2 regions of the Mycolicibacterium madagascariense genome follow, and region 1 is predicted to be linked to the other one. Evidence: riboswitches for the same ligand, from Rfam matches in the RefSeq annotation. Region 1 holds a riboswitch; the other holds the start of a gene.
The links. Region 1 has a riboswitch for glycine ahead of gcvP (aminomethyl-transferring glycine dehydrogenase). Riboswitches for the same ligand answer to the same signal wherever they lie in the genome.
Positions count from the first base shown of each region.

Region 2: it holds a riboswitch for glycine, as region 1 does, so the genes downstream of both, G6N60_RS08795 (L-serine ammonia-lyase) here and gcvP (aminomethyl-transferring glycine dehydrogenase) in region 1, are expected to answer to the same signal.

Region 1 covers NZ_AP022610.1:3,228,279-3,235,225, forward strand. The annotation lists gene gcvP (aminomethyl-transferring glycine dehydrogenase) at 1-2,680, opposite strand, end outside; glycine riboswitch at 2,722-2,844, opposite strand; glycine riboswitch at 2,845-2,942, opposite strand; gene G6N60_RS15120 (MerR family transcriptional regulator) at 2,984-3,607, opposite strand; gene G6N60_RS15125 (bifunctional nuclease family protein) at 3,823-4,317, opposite strand; gene ftsR (transcriptional regulator FtsR) at 4,365-5,099, opposite strand; gene garA (glycogen accumulation regulator GarA) at 5,099-5,575, opposite strand; gene gcvH (glycine cleavage system protein GcvH) at 5,735-6,130, opposite strand; gene G6N60_RS15145 (DUF881 domain-containing protein) at 6,170-6,937, opposite strand; gene G6N60_RS15150 (small basic family protein) at 6,942-6,947, opposite strand, start outside.
Region 2 covers NZ_AP022610.1:1,862,351-1,869,297, forward strand. The annotation lists gene G6N60_RS28530 (VOC family protein) at 1-407, opposite strand, end outside; gene G6N60_RS08775 (MarR family winged helix-turn-helix transcriptional regulator) at 502-996, shown strand; gene G6N60_RS08780 (MarR family winged helix-turn-helix transcriptional regulator) at 1,106-1,570, shown strand; gene G6N60_RS08785 (DUF5313 domain-containing protein) at 1,584-1,997, shown strand; gene G6N60_RS08790 (CE1 family esterase) at 2,034-2,951, shown strand; gene G6N60_RS08795 (L-serine ammonia-lyase) at 2,952-4,334, opposite strand; glycine riboswitch at 4,371-4,476, opposite strand; gene G6N60_RS08800 (aldehyde dehydrogenase family protein) at 4,626-6,083, opposite strand; gene G6N60_RS08805 (SDR family oxidoreductase) at 6,165-6,926, opposite strand.

The DNA of each region.
Region 1 (6,947 bases):
GCAGGGGGTTGTCGTCCACGGGGTAGGCCCCCGAACCCACCTGGTCGATCTCCGCGCGGATCGCGATCATCGCCGAGCAGAAGGCGTCCACCTCGGCGAGGCTCTCGCTCTCGGTGGGCTCGACCATGAGCGTGCCCGCCACCGGGAAGCTCATCGTCGGGGCATGGAAGCCGTAGTCCGCCAACCGCTTTGCGACGTCGTCGACGGTGACGCCCGTCGCCTTCGTGATGCCGCGCAGGTCCAGGATGCACTCGTGGGCGACCATGCCGTTCTCGCCCGTGTACAGCACCGGGTAGTACTCGTCGAGGCGGCGGGCGACGTAGTTGGCCGACGCGATCGCCGTCAGCGTCGCGGCGCGCAGGCCGGGCGCCCCCATCATGCGGATGTAGGCCCACGTGATGGGCAGGATCGACGCGGACCCGTACGGCGCGGCCGACACGGTGTAGTCGGCGCCGAGCTCGTCGGCCAGCGGGTGCCCCGGCAGGTACGGCGCGAGATGGCTGCGCACCGCGACGGGACCGACGCCCGGACCACCACCGCCGTGCGGGATGCAGAACGTCTTGTGCAGGTTCAGGTGGCTGACGTCGCCACCGAAGCGGCCGGGCCTGGCCAACCCGACGAGGGCGTTGAGGTTGGCGCCGTCGACGTAGACCTGGCCGCCGACGTCGTGCACGGCCGCGCAGATCTCCTCGACGTCGTGCTCGTACACGCCGTGCGTCGAGGGATAGGTGATCATCAGCGCGGCGATCCGGTCGCCGTGCTCGGCGATCTTCGCGCGCAGGTCGTCGAGGTCGACGTCGCCGTTGTCGCGGCACGCCACCACGACGACCTTCATGCCGGCCAGCGCGGCCGACGCCGCATTGGTGCCGTGCGCGCTCGACGGGATCAGGCAGATGTTGCGTTGCGCGTCATCGCGACTGAGGTGGTACGCCTGGATCGCCAACAGCCCCGCGTACTCCCCCTGCGAGCCGGCGTTCGGCTGCAGCGACACCGAGTCGTACCCGGTGAGCTGGGTCAGCCACGTCTCGAGGTCGGCGATGAGCCGGCGCAGCCCGGGGGTGTCCGACGCCGGGGCGAACGGGTGCTGACGAGCGAACTCCGGCCAGGTGATGGGCTCCATCTCCGCGGCCGCGTTGAGCTTCATCGTGCACGATCCGAGCGGAATCATGCTGCGGTCCAACGCGATGTCGCGATCCGACAGCGACCGCAGGTAGCGCATCATCTCGGTCTCGGTGCGGTACTTCGTGAACGCCGGGTGGGTGAGGAACGACGACGTACGGGTGGCGATCTCGGGACCCGACCAGCGCTGGCCACCGCGGGTGGCGCCAAACGCGGCGAGCACGTCCTCGACGTGGGCGGCCGTGGTGGCCTGGTCGCACGACACCGACACGTGATCGGCGTCGACCAGCCAGACGTTGATGCCGCGCTCCTTGGCCGCGGCGCGGATCTCCTCGGCGCGCCCCGGCACCCGGGCCAGCACGGTGTCGAAGAACGCGTCGTGCACCACCTCGACGCCGGCGTCGGAGAGCCCGGTGGCCACGGCGAGCGCGTGGCCGTGCACCTCGTGGGCGATCGCGGTCAGCCCGTCGGCGCCGTGGTAGCTCGCGTACATCGCCGCCATCACCGCGAGCAGGACCTGGGCCGTGCAGATGTTGCTGGTCGCCTTGTCGCGGCGGATGTGCTGCTCCCTGGTCTGCAGCGCCAGCCGATAGGCCGCCGAGCCGTCGGCGTCGACCGACACTCCGACCAACCGGCCGGGCAATTGACGGGCGTGCTTGGCGTGCACGGCCAGGTAACCGGCGTGCGGTCCACCGAATCCCATTGGCACGCCGAATCTTTGGGTGGTACCGAACGCGACGTCGGCACCGATCTCACCGGGCGGGGTGATCAGCGTGGCGGCCAGCAGGTCGGCGCCCACCGCGACGAGCGCGCCACGCTCGTGCGCGGCGGCGATCAGGTCCGACCAGTCGTTGACGCATCCGCTGGCGCCGGGCAGTTGGACGATGACGCCGAAGAAGTCGCCGTCGGGCAGGCCGTCGCGGAGGTCGGCGGTGACGATCTCGATGCCGAGCGGCTTGGCGCGCGTCTCGATGATGGCCGCGGTCTGGGCGTACACGTCGGCGTCGACGGCCAGCTGGTTCGCCGAGCCCTTCACCGCGCGGTGCATCAGGGTCATGGCCTCGGCCGCGGCGGTGCCCTCGTCGAGCATCGAGGCGTTGGCCACCTCGAGGCCGGTGAGGTCTTCGACCATGGTCTGGAAGTTCAGCAGCGCCTCGAGCCTGCCCTGGCTGATCTCCGGCTGATACGGCGTGTAGGCCGTGTACCAGGCGGGGTTCTCGAGGATGTTGCGGCGCAGCACCGGTGGGGTCAGCGTGTCGAAGTACCCCTGGCCGATCATCGAGACCGCGACGGTGTTGGCATCGGCCATTGCCCGCAACTCGGCCAGCGACTGCTCTTCGGACGCCGGCGGCGGCAGCTGATCCAGCCCGGGAGCGACGCCCGCGGCGCCCAGCCCGTCGAGAATGCCGGCGGGCAGCGCCTTCTCGGCCAACTGATCGAGGTTCTCGACGCCGATGACGCCCAGCATCGTGGCCACGGCATCGGGGTCGGGGCCGATGTGACGGTCGGCGAAGCGCGGCAGGTGGTGCTCGCCGAGGGGATGGGAAGGAGTACCGGACAAGAGAGGGCCTCTCACACGTCGAAGCGCAGAACCGCTAGCGGTCCTCTCCCTCTGTCGTCGACCCGTCGCGGGTGCCTGAGAGATTCAGCGCGACCGGATCGTCCCGGCTGTGCCTTTCCCCATGGGCGGGCGAAGAACGTGTTCGCCACTTTCCAGAGGCACCGTGGCTCCACGCGGTCCTGGGGCCTGAGAGGTTGACGGAGAGGTGTTGCTCCTTCGGCGTCCGTGGCTGGCGGCCACGGAACTCTCCCGCGCAGAGGCGATGCAGGTCCGAGTCTACCCAACGGGTACGACGGCGCCCGGTCAGCCGATCTTGCGGTCGCGGGTCTTGCGGCGCGAGGCCAGTTCGTCCTCGGGGCTCGGGATCGACTCCCCACCGTCGGCGCGTTCGCCGGGGAAGTCGGCGATGGCGCCGGTCAGTTCGCGCATGGCGCCCGAGACGGCGATGCCGAAGACACCCTGACCGCCCTGCAGGAGGTCCACGACCTCCTCGGCCGACGTGCACTCGTAGACCGTGGTGCCGTCGGAGAACAGCGTGATGTTCGCCAGATCCTTGACGCCGCGCTGCCGCAGGTGATCGACCGCGACCCTGATGTTGTGCAGCGAGATGCCGGTGTCCAGAAGCCGTTTCACGATCTTCAGGACCAGAATGTCCTTGAACGAGTACAGCCGCTGGCTGCCGGAGCCTGCCGCCCCGCGGATCGACGGAACCACCAGAGACGTCCGCGCCCAGTAGTCCAGCTGCCGGTAGGTGATGCCCGCGATCTGGCAGGCACTGGGTCCGCGGTAGCCGACCAACTCGTCGGGGACGGAGTCATCGGGGAACAAGCCAGCCTGCACCGGTTCGGTCGGCGCTGCCGACACCACGCGTTCCGGCGTGCCGTTGGATAAGAGATCCAACTGCTCCTGACGTGGCGTGTCGCCCACTGGCCATCCTCTCGCCGATCGAACTGGATCCGTGTTCACAGGCCGTCGGGGACGGCCACACACGTTTGCTCCGAGCTCTCGAGTATGTCGAGCATACGCTCCCAGCTCGGGACTGACTGCCTTCGTAGTGAGGAAAGTATGGCTGCCGACGGCATGGATGGGAGAAACCCGCTCCGCGTGTCGAGAGCGTGAGATGCATCCGTGACGTTTGAAATTCAGGTGGCCTTGAAGTCGTCGGGCGACACGCTGTCGAGGAACTCCTTGAACTTCTCGACCTCGTCCTCGCGGACCGCGCCCGTCGTCTCCTCGTCAGATTCGTCGGGGATCAGCAGCCCCGCCTCCGCGAGCACGGCCTCCTCGACGTAGATGGGCACCCCGACGCGCATCGCGATCGCCACGGAGTCCGAGGGGCGTGCCGAGACCTTGATGTCGCGGTCGAAGATCAGGTCGGCGTAGAAGGTGCCCTCCTGCAGATCGACGATGCGCACTTCCTTCAACGAATGTCCAAGGGCGGTAATCAGATCCCGGATCAGATCGTGGGTGAGCGGCCGCGCGGGTTCCACGCCCTGCTGCTCCAACGCGATGGCCTGCGCCTCCGTCTGACCGATCCAGATCGGTAGGTAGCGATCTCCGTTGGATTCCCGCAGCAACAGAACCGGCTGGTTCTGGGGCTGTTCAACGCGAATGCCGATCACTCGAACTTCGCCCATCTGTGTCTGCCCTCCGCGCCGCAAGCCGTCTTGGGGAAGTCTAATCCTCAGCGATCGAGAACGTCGCGCACCGCGGACTTGATGAGCGAGGTATGCAACGTGATCGCGAGAGCCGCGACCTCGCGCGCCATGTCGTCGGCACGGTCGCGGGCACCCGCCTTCATCGCGGGCCCGGCGATCTGGGCGATCAGATCCGACTGCCGGTCCGCCGCCGAGCGGAAGGCCCGCAGGTGTCGGGGTTCCACCCCGTAGTCGGCCAGCGCCTTCGCGCACTGCGCGATCACGACCGAGTGCTCGTCGAAGAAGCCGCCCGGTCCCGAGGTGATGACGCCGGCCTTGATCAGGGCCCCGAGGAGCTCCTCGTCGACCCCCGAGCGGGTCAGTAGATCCTCGCGGCTCAGGCGGACCTGGGCGGGCGCCACCGCGGCCGTGTCGTACCCGGCGACCCCGTCGTCGTCGGCGGACACCTGCACCAATCTCGGTACGCCGTAGGCAGATGCCGTCGGCGGCAGCTCGCCGTCGGGTTGCGCGTCGAGCTGTGCCTTGATGACCTTCAACGGCAGATAGTGGTCCCGCTGCGCGGTGAGGATGAAGCGCAGCCGCGCACAGTCGTAGGCGGTGAACCGTCGATAACCCGAGCCCGACCGCTGCGGCGTGACCAGACCCTCCGCCTCCAGGAAGCGGATCTTGGAGATGGTCACGTCCGGAAAGTCGGGTCGTAGCGAGTCCAGGACCGCTCCGATCGACATCCCGGCGAGCGCAGGGGTGTCGGGGGCGGTCATCAGCTCGGTGAACCGCCGTCGTCGCCCTTGGGGCCCGTCAGGAAGACCAATCGGAACTTGCCGATCTGCACCTCGTCGCCGTTTGCCAGCACCGCCGAGTCGACGGGCTCGCGGTTGACGTAGGTGCCGTTGAGGCTGCCGACGTCGACGACCTGGAACTCGCCGGTCTCGAGCCGGAACTCGGCGTGCCGGCGGCTGACCGTGACGTCGTCGAGGAAGATGTCGCTATCGGGATGACGACCGGCCGACGTCCTGGCCTGGTCCAGCAGGAACCGCGACCCCGCGTTCGGGCCGCGCTTGACGACGAGGAGCGCCGATCCGGCCGGGAGCCCCTCGACGCCCGACACCGCGTTGTCGTTGCCCGTTGCTGGCGGTGCGTCCAACTCGTTGAGGAAGTCCGATCGAAAGACCGAGGTGGTCTCGACCGTCACTTCTTCGGACTGATCAGCTCCCGAACTGGTGTCGTTCTCCGTCACCCGGTGCTCCTCACTGGCTGCTGTGGCAATGGTGGGCAGATGCGCCGACTCCCGCTCGAGACATTCAAGAGGGACGCCGCCGCGTCATGCGTCTCGTGACGACCGTACCGCGCGCCGGTGGTCGCCGTACCCACCACCACCGGATCACGGCCCGATTTCTCATTCGTCGAGCGTCGCACCGTAGGCGTCGGCGTCCAGCAGACCTTCGAGCGCCTCGGTCAGCGTCGCGGCGTCGAGCTGCAGGTCGATGAGCCAACCGGCGCCGTACGGATCGGAGTTCACCAACTCCGGCGAGTCGGTCACGTCGCCGTTGACGGCAACGACTTTCGCCGTGATGGGGGCATAGAGGTCCGAGTTCGACTTAGTTGACTCCACGGTCCCGAACTCGCTGCCCGCGTCGACGGCTGCGTCGACGTCGGGGAGCTCGACGAAGACCACGTCACCGAGTGCGGCCTGGGCGTAGTCGGTGATGCCGACGCGAACCGTGTCGTCACCGGTGCGACGCACCCACTCGTGATCCTCGGTGTAGTAGAGATCGGACGGAATCTCGCTCACGGGGCTCCTAGATTCTTCGCAGACGCGGACGTCGCGTACTCACTTGACAGGCTGAGCGTATTGGCGGGGTTTCGCTTGCCGCAAGGCGGTCACGTTCACGACGCCCTGCTGCTGCACCGACATCGTGCCGCCCACCCGTTCGACGCTGTCCACGGCGCCGCCCGGGATGTTCAGCGCCGCAGCGAGCGTGGCCGAATCACCAATGGCCAGAACCGAATACGGCGGGCTCAGCGTGGTGCCGTCCACGACGAGCGCACCGGGCTGACCCACCACCCAGGTGTCGACGCCGACTCGGACCGGCGCCTGGCCGGGACCGCCGAGCTGCATGGCCTCCGCGCCGGCGGCCCGCAGCTCGTTGACCACGTCGAGCATGGTCTCGGGCGACACGCCGGGAGCGACGTCGGTGATGGTCAGCGCGACGCCTGGTCCGGTCGCCGCGACCGTTCCGATGAGGATCGACAGGGCCGCCAGCCGGGCCCTGGCGTTCTCGATGGCGGCCTCGTCGTTGCTCCCGGAGGACTGCAGCGATTCGAGCGTGCGCTGCAGATCGCTCACCTCGGTGTTGAGCGCGGCCTCGCGTTGCTGCAGGGAGTCCAGCAGGACTAGCAGATCGGCGGGCCGGGCCGTATCCAGGGAATCGCCGGACTCGGTCTGCCGCACCTGCGTGACGATGGCCACACCCAGCACCAGGCACAGCACGACGGCCAACGCGCCGAAGACGAGCTGCGTGCGGCTACGGCCCCCGACGTGGGCTGTGCCGTCGGGCAGCTCGTGCCTGCCGTGTGCCGGTGCGGGATCCTCGCTCACCGGCTCAGGC
Region 2 (6,947 bases), 1.4 Mb from region 1:
TAGCGGCCCCATTCTCGACGCGGCAGCATCCACATCACCTCGAATTGGTTGCCGTCGGGGTCGACGCCGTAGACGCTCTTCGTGGCACCGTGGCTCGACTCCCCGCGCAGGGCGCCGGCGTCGAGCAGGATGCGACGGAACTCGACGAGTTCCTCGACGGTGTCGAGCTGCCAGGCCAGGTGGTAGAGCCCGACCGATCGCGGCGGGCGCGGGATGGCGCCGGCGATCTCGAACAGGCCGAGGTCGTGGTGGTTGCCCGACCGGGGCAGGCGCAGGAACGCGGCGCTGATGTCGGGCTCCCGGCTGATCAGCTGCATGCCGAACACGGTCGTGTAGAAGGCGGTCGAGCGGTCGAGGTCCGCGACGAAGAGCACCGCGTGGTTCAGGCGGACGGGTGAGACGACCATGGGCTGCACCTCCGTCGGGAAGGTAGTCGACGCTACCGGCAAAACCGTAGCAGAAAGTCAGTTGTAGCTACAACCATCATGCGATGATGGTTGGGTGAACGCCAAGGGGCTCGACCGCGCCGAGCTGGCCGCCTGGGTGCGGCTCGCCTCCGTCCTCGAACTGCTGCCGGGTGCTCTCGACGCGCAGCTGCGGCGCGACGCGGACCTCATGCACTTCGAATACTTCGTGCTGGCCATGCTGTCGGAGGCGCCCAAGCGCACGCTCCGGATGAGTGCACTTGCGGCGCAGACGAATTCGACCCCACCCCGGCTGTCGCACGTCGTGCGGCGGCTGGAGGAGCGCGGCCTGGTCGAGCGATACTCCGACGCGCACGACGCCCGCGCCACCAACGCCCGGCTCACCGCCGCGGGATGGCGGAAGGTCCGTGCGGCCGCGCCGGGTCACGCCGCGCACGTGCGGCACCTCGTCATCGATGCGCTGACGCCCGAGCAGATCGACCAGTTGGCCGTCATTGCCGAGGCCATCCTGGGCCGCCTGGACCCCGACGGCGCCATGGCGGTGACCTACCACCGCTACGACCCGAGTTAGGCGGTCGTTCCGGCCCGTGCGTAGCCGGCCGAGGTCGGCTGGGCGGCGCCGGCTCGGAATGTTAGGGCCCTAACGATTAGCGTACGATGGAAAGCGTACGATGGAAACCGTGACGACCGACGTACTGGCCCTCGAACGGCAGGTGTGCTTCGCGCTGGCGGTGACCAATCGGGCCGTGCTGGCCGTGTACCGCCCCCTGCTCGAACCCCTGGGCCTGACGCACCCGCAGTACCTGGCGATGCTCGCACTGTGGGAACACCGCACCTCGGATCGACCGCCGCTGACCGTCAAGCAGATCGCCGTTGCGCTGCAGATGGATTCGGCCACGCTGTCGCCGATGCTCAAGCGGCTAGAGGCGCTCGGTCTGATCACGCGCACCCGCAGTTCCTCCGACGAGCGAGCCACCCACGTCGAGTTGACGGCTGACGGGCGAGCCCTGCGCACGCGGGCGTTGGAGATCCCGCCGGCGGTCGTCGCACGACTCGGCGTCGCGATGACCGAGCTCGAGGAACTGCGCAGCGTGCTGACCCGAATCAACGCCGCCGCGCTCGCGGCCGACGCTGCCGCCGTCTGATCGAGGAGGACCCATGACCGACCGCCCCAACCCCCTGCAGTACCTCGGCTACTCCTACGGCCGGCGGTTGCCCGCCTCGATGAAGGAGTGGGTCGCCCACGATCTGGCCGATTACGGCGCGGTGCGCAGGCACATGATCCGGATGGCCATCCCGCCGTTGCTCGTCCTCGCGCCGCTGTGGCTGCTGCCTGCGTCGCTCTACGTGCACCTGGAGATGACGGTGCCGATCTACGTCTGGGCGCTGCTGATGTCGATGGCGCTCAACAAGATCTGGCGGCGTCACCGGCTCGCGCAGCACGGGCTGGACCCCAACCTCGTCGACGCCATCCGGCGCCAGCGCGATGCGCGGCTGCACGAGGACTACGTGCGCCGGTTCGGTCCGCGCCCGGAGTCGGCCAAGTTCCAGGCGAACAGCAGCCCGTTCTAGCGCGGCGCACCCGTTTGCGGTCTCGGCCGTAGGCTCATTGCCGTGAGCTGCCTGCTGCGCCTCCTGCTCGTCGTCCTCACCGTTCTCGGCGGCGTCCTCGGGTCGACGGGGCTCGCCGCGGCCGCGGGCACCACCAGCGGCCAGCTCGACTACGGCGGGTTGACGCGCACCTACCTGGTCCACACCCCGGCCGCCGACGCTCACCCGTCGGGCCTGGTGCTCAACCTGCACGGCGCGGGCCAGACCGGCGCCGCGCAGGAGGCCGTCTCGAACTACGACGCCGCTGCCGATGCCATGGGCTTCGTCGTCGCCTACCCCGACGGCATCGACGAGAGCTGGGCCGACGGACGCGGTGCCTCGACCCCCGACCGTCAGGGCCTCGACGACGTGGGCTTCCTCGTCGCGCTGCGCGACCGACTCGTCCAGGACTACGGCATCCCACCGGGGCGCGTCTTCGCCACGGGCATGTCGGCCGGTGCGTTCATGGTCGACCGGCTGGCCTGCGACCGGGCCGACGTCGTCGCGGCGATCGCTCCGGTGTCGGGAACGCTGGGCTCCAACGTGCCGTGCGCACCGTCGCAACCGGTGTCGGTGTTGCAGTTCCATGGCACCGCCGACCCCGTCGTGCCGTTCGGCGGCGGCGGCATGGTGGGTCGCGGCGGGGCGAGTGACATCCTCTCCGCACCCGAGCTGGCGGCGCGGTGGCGCGCGATCGACGGGTGCGCCGACGCGCCGGTCGAGGACGTGCTGCCCGCCACGGGCGACGGCACCGACCTGCACCGCTTCAGCTCGGTCGGCTGCGCGCCCGGCACGGCCGCGGTGTTCATCCGCATCGATGGCGGCGGCCACACGTGGCCGTCGGGGAGCTTCGCGCTGCCCGACGTCGGACCGACCACGACGGGGACGGACGCATCGCTGGCCAGTGCGCAGTTCTTCGCCGCGCACGGCAGGTGATCAGCACTCCACGCGGTTGACCGGAACGTGCAGGGCCAGCCCGCCGGTCGACGTCTCCTTGTACTTGGAGTTCATGTCCAGGCCCGTCGCCCGCATCGTCTCGATGACCTGATCGAGGCTGACGCGGTGAAAGCCGTCCCCGCGCAACGCCATTCGGGCGGCGTTGATCGCCTTGCCCGCCGAGATCGCATTGCGCTCGATGCACGGGATCTGCACCAGCCCGGCAATGGGATCGCACGTCAGCCCCAGGCTGTGCTCCATGGCGATCTCCGCGGCGTTCTCGACCTGTTGCGGTGTGCCACCGAGGATTTCGGCGAGCGCGGCCGCGGCCATGGCCGCCGCGGACCCCACCTCGCCCTGGCATCCGACCTCGGCGCCCGAGATCGACGCGCGTTGCTTGAACAGCGACCCGACCGCGCCCGCGGTGAGGAGGAACCGCACGACGGTGCCGTCGCGGTCGGCGCGGCCCTGCCGGGTGTAGTGCAGTGCGTAGTGCAGAACGGCCGGAATGATGCCCGCCGCACCGTTCGTCGGCGCGGTGACCACCCGCCCGCCCGAGGCGTTCTCCTCGTTGACGGCGAGCGCGACGAGGTTGACCCAGTCCTCGGCGAACGCCACGTCGCGGTCGGGGTCGTCGAGTGCGAGGCGTTCGTGCCACTCGTGGGCCCGCCGACGCACGCCGAGCGAGCCGGGTAGCTCACCGGTGCGCTCGATGCCCTTGCGCTGGCACTGCACCATGACGTCGTAGACGTGCAGCAGTCCCGCGCGCACGTCGTCCTCGGATCTGGTGGCGCATTCGTTGGCGAGCATGATCTGGCTGACCGACAGGTCGTGCGTCTCGGCGATCCGCAGCAGCTCCTCAGCGCTCGCGAATGCCAGCGGGACGTCGGCGGGCGCGGGCTCGGCGGCCTCGTCGTCGGCGGTCACGACGAATCCGCCGCCGACGGAGAAGTACGTGCGGGCATGCAGCTCGCGCCCGTGCGCGTCGAGCGCGCTCAGGGTCATGGCATTGGCGTGCCGGTCGTGAACGGTCAACGGGCGCAACGTCATCGCATCCTCGGTCAGGGGAATGCGCTGGGTGCCGGCGAAGCTGATCCAGCCCTGCTCGCGCACGGTCGCCAGCCGCGCCTCCATCTCGTCGGTGTCGATGGTCTCGGGATGAAAACCCTCCAGCCCCAGCAGGATCGCCGCCATGGTGCCGTGCCCGGCGCCGGTCGCGGCCAGCGACCCGAACAGGTCCACTGCCACGGTAGCTGTCGTGCCGACCAGGTCGCGTCGGGTGCATTCCTCGGCGAAGCGGACCGCGGCGCGCATCGGACCGACGAAGTGTGAACTCGACGGGCCGATGCCGATCGAGAACAGCTCGAAGACGCTGATGGTCATGGGCACGGTGAACCTCTCGTCTGCGGGGACGGGTCACCTCCCCGCTCTGTCCTGGTGACCTGAGAGTTTCGGCGACGCCGGAGCGCACCATTCACCTTCGGTAAGCGCGGATTCGGTCCGCGCTTTCTCCAGAGTTGCCTCGGCACTGCGGTATTGGGCCTGAGAGATTCCTGGGGAGGACATTGCTCCTACGGCACCCGACGTCGGGATCTCCCGCTGTGCGTTGACGGCTATTGAGTTGTCCGCAGTAACTTACCCGCGATCCGTCCCGGTGGCGAGAGCTGTGCCTTCTTAGAGCTGAGCCCAGACCGTCTTCTGCTTCAGGTAGGCGTCGAGGCCGTCCTTGCCGAACTCGTGGCCCCAGCCCGACTGCTTGTACCCGCCGAACGGCACGTCGTGGTCGAACACCAGCTGGCAGTTGATCTGAACGCTGCCGGCCTGCAGCCGCTTGACGATCCGATGGGCGCGCGTGACGTTCGTCGTCCAGGCGGTGGCCGCCAGACCGTAGGTGGTGTCGTTGGCCATCGCGACGGCCTCGTCCTCGTCGTCGAACGGGATGATGGAGACCACCGGCCCGAAGATCTCCTCCTTGTACAGCCTGCTGGTGGCGGGGTCGACGTTGGTGAGCACCGTCGGGTGCACGAAGTAGCCCTTGCGGTCGAGGCGGAAGCCGCCGGTCACCACCTCGACGCCGTCGCGCTTGCCCTCGTCGATGTAGCCGAGGACGCGACTGAGCTGCTTGGCGCTGATCAGGGGCCCGCTCATGACGCCCTCCTCGGTGGGCCCGCCGTACTTCATGAAGTTCGCGACCCCGGCGATGCCCTCGACGACCTGGTCGTACACGCCGCGCTGGACGAAGATCCGCGAACCGCACACGCACCCTTGGCCGGAGTGGACGAAGATGCCCATCGCCGCGCCGAAGATCGCCTTGTCGAGGTCGGCGTCGTCGAAGATGAGCACCGGTGACTTGCCGCCGAGTTCGAGCATGACCTTCTTGAGGTTGCCCGTCGAGGCCTGCACGATCATCTTGCCGACCTCGGTGGACCCGGTGAAGGCGACCTTCTCGACGTCGGGGTGGGCGCTGATCGCTGCGCCCGCGGTGTGACCGTAGCCGGTGATGAGATTGACCACGCCGTCGGGCACGCCGGCCTCGTGGATCAACCGGTCCAGCAGCAGGGCCGAAAGGGGTGTCTCCTCAGCGGGTTTCACCAAGCTGCTGCACCCCGCGGCGAGCGCGGGGGCGATCTTGGCGCAGGCGTTGAAGATGGGTCCGTTCCACGGGAAGATCAGCCCGACGACGCCGTAGGGCTCCTTGAGCGTGTAGGCGTGATGGTCGACGTACCCCGCTCCGGCGATGCCGGTGGACCTCACGTCGTAGGCGGTGCCGTTGATCTTCGTGCACCAGCCTGCGTAGTAGCGGAAGAATTCCGCGCAGGTGGGGACGACGAGCTCGGACTGCATCTTCATCATGCCGGTGTTGGCGGAGTCGATCTCGGCGAACTCGGCGGCGTGCTCGTCGATGAGGTCGGCGATGCGCCACATGACCTTGGCCCGCTCGGCGCCCGGCAGCCCGGACCAGACCTCCGCCTCGAACGCCGCCTTGGCGCGGGCGACCGCCTCGTCGACCCCTGCGGCGCCGCAGTCGGTGAATTCGGTGAGCTGTTCCTCGGTGACGGGGTCGATGATCGGGATGACGTCACCCGTGCCGGGGCGCTTGCGAATGTCGTCCAATACGTCCTGCAGCGTCATCGGTGCTCTCTTCCCGTCGTCGGCGTATTGCTGAGCACTTGCTTAGCACCCGCGGCTCGGCGGGGTCAAGCGTCGCAGCCCTCAGGCGTCTCGCGTGCGGATCCGCGGCGCCAGCTGCACGACCTCCGGAACGACGGTCGGGTTGCGGTAGGCGAGGTCGACCAGCGACACCAGCGCGTCCGCGACGTCCTCGAGCGCCGACATCTGAGCCGGGAGCTGGCCGTGCGCCACCCACGACTCGAACAGCTGCGCCAGCAGCTCGCGGTCGGCGCCGCGCAGGATCTCGGTGTCCTGGGTGGGCCCGATGCCGACGCGCACGATGCAGAGTTCGGGATGCTCGCCGCGCCACGATCGCAGGATCTCCTCGAGGGCGGCCTTGCTGGCGTCGTAGGCCGCCACGCCGGCCCGCGGCCTGCCGACGTCATTGCTGGAGGCGACCAGCACGACGCCGTTCTCCGACAGGTGCGGCAGTGCGGCGCGCACGACGCCGTTGGCGCCGAGGGTGTTGACGCTGAAGGCGTGGATCCAGGTCGCGACGTCGGTGTCCTCGATGTGGGCCATCGGCACGACGGTGCTGGTGAAGACCACGGCGTCGAGTCCGCCGAGCACGTCGGCGGCGGAGTCGACCACGCGCGTGATGGCCGCGGAGTCCTCGACGTCGAGCTCGAAGGCCGTGCCGCCGATGTCGTCGGCGAGCTTGGTCAGCAGGTCCATCCGGCGGGCGGCGACGGCCACCTTGGCGCCGCGGGTGGCCGCGCTGGCGGCGACCGCGTGGCCGATGCCCGACGATGCCCCGACGACGAGCAGACGCAGACCCTTCGACGCCTCGTGTGCAGCACTCACCGGAAACCACCTTCTCGATAA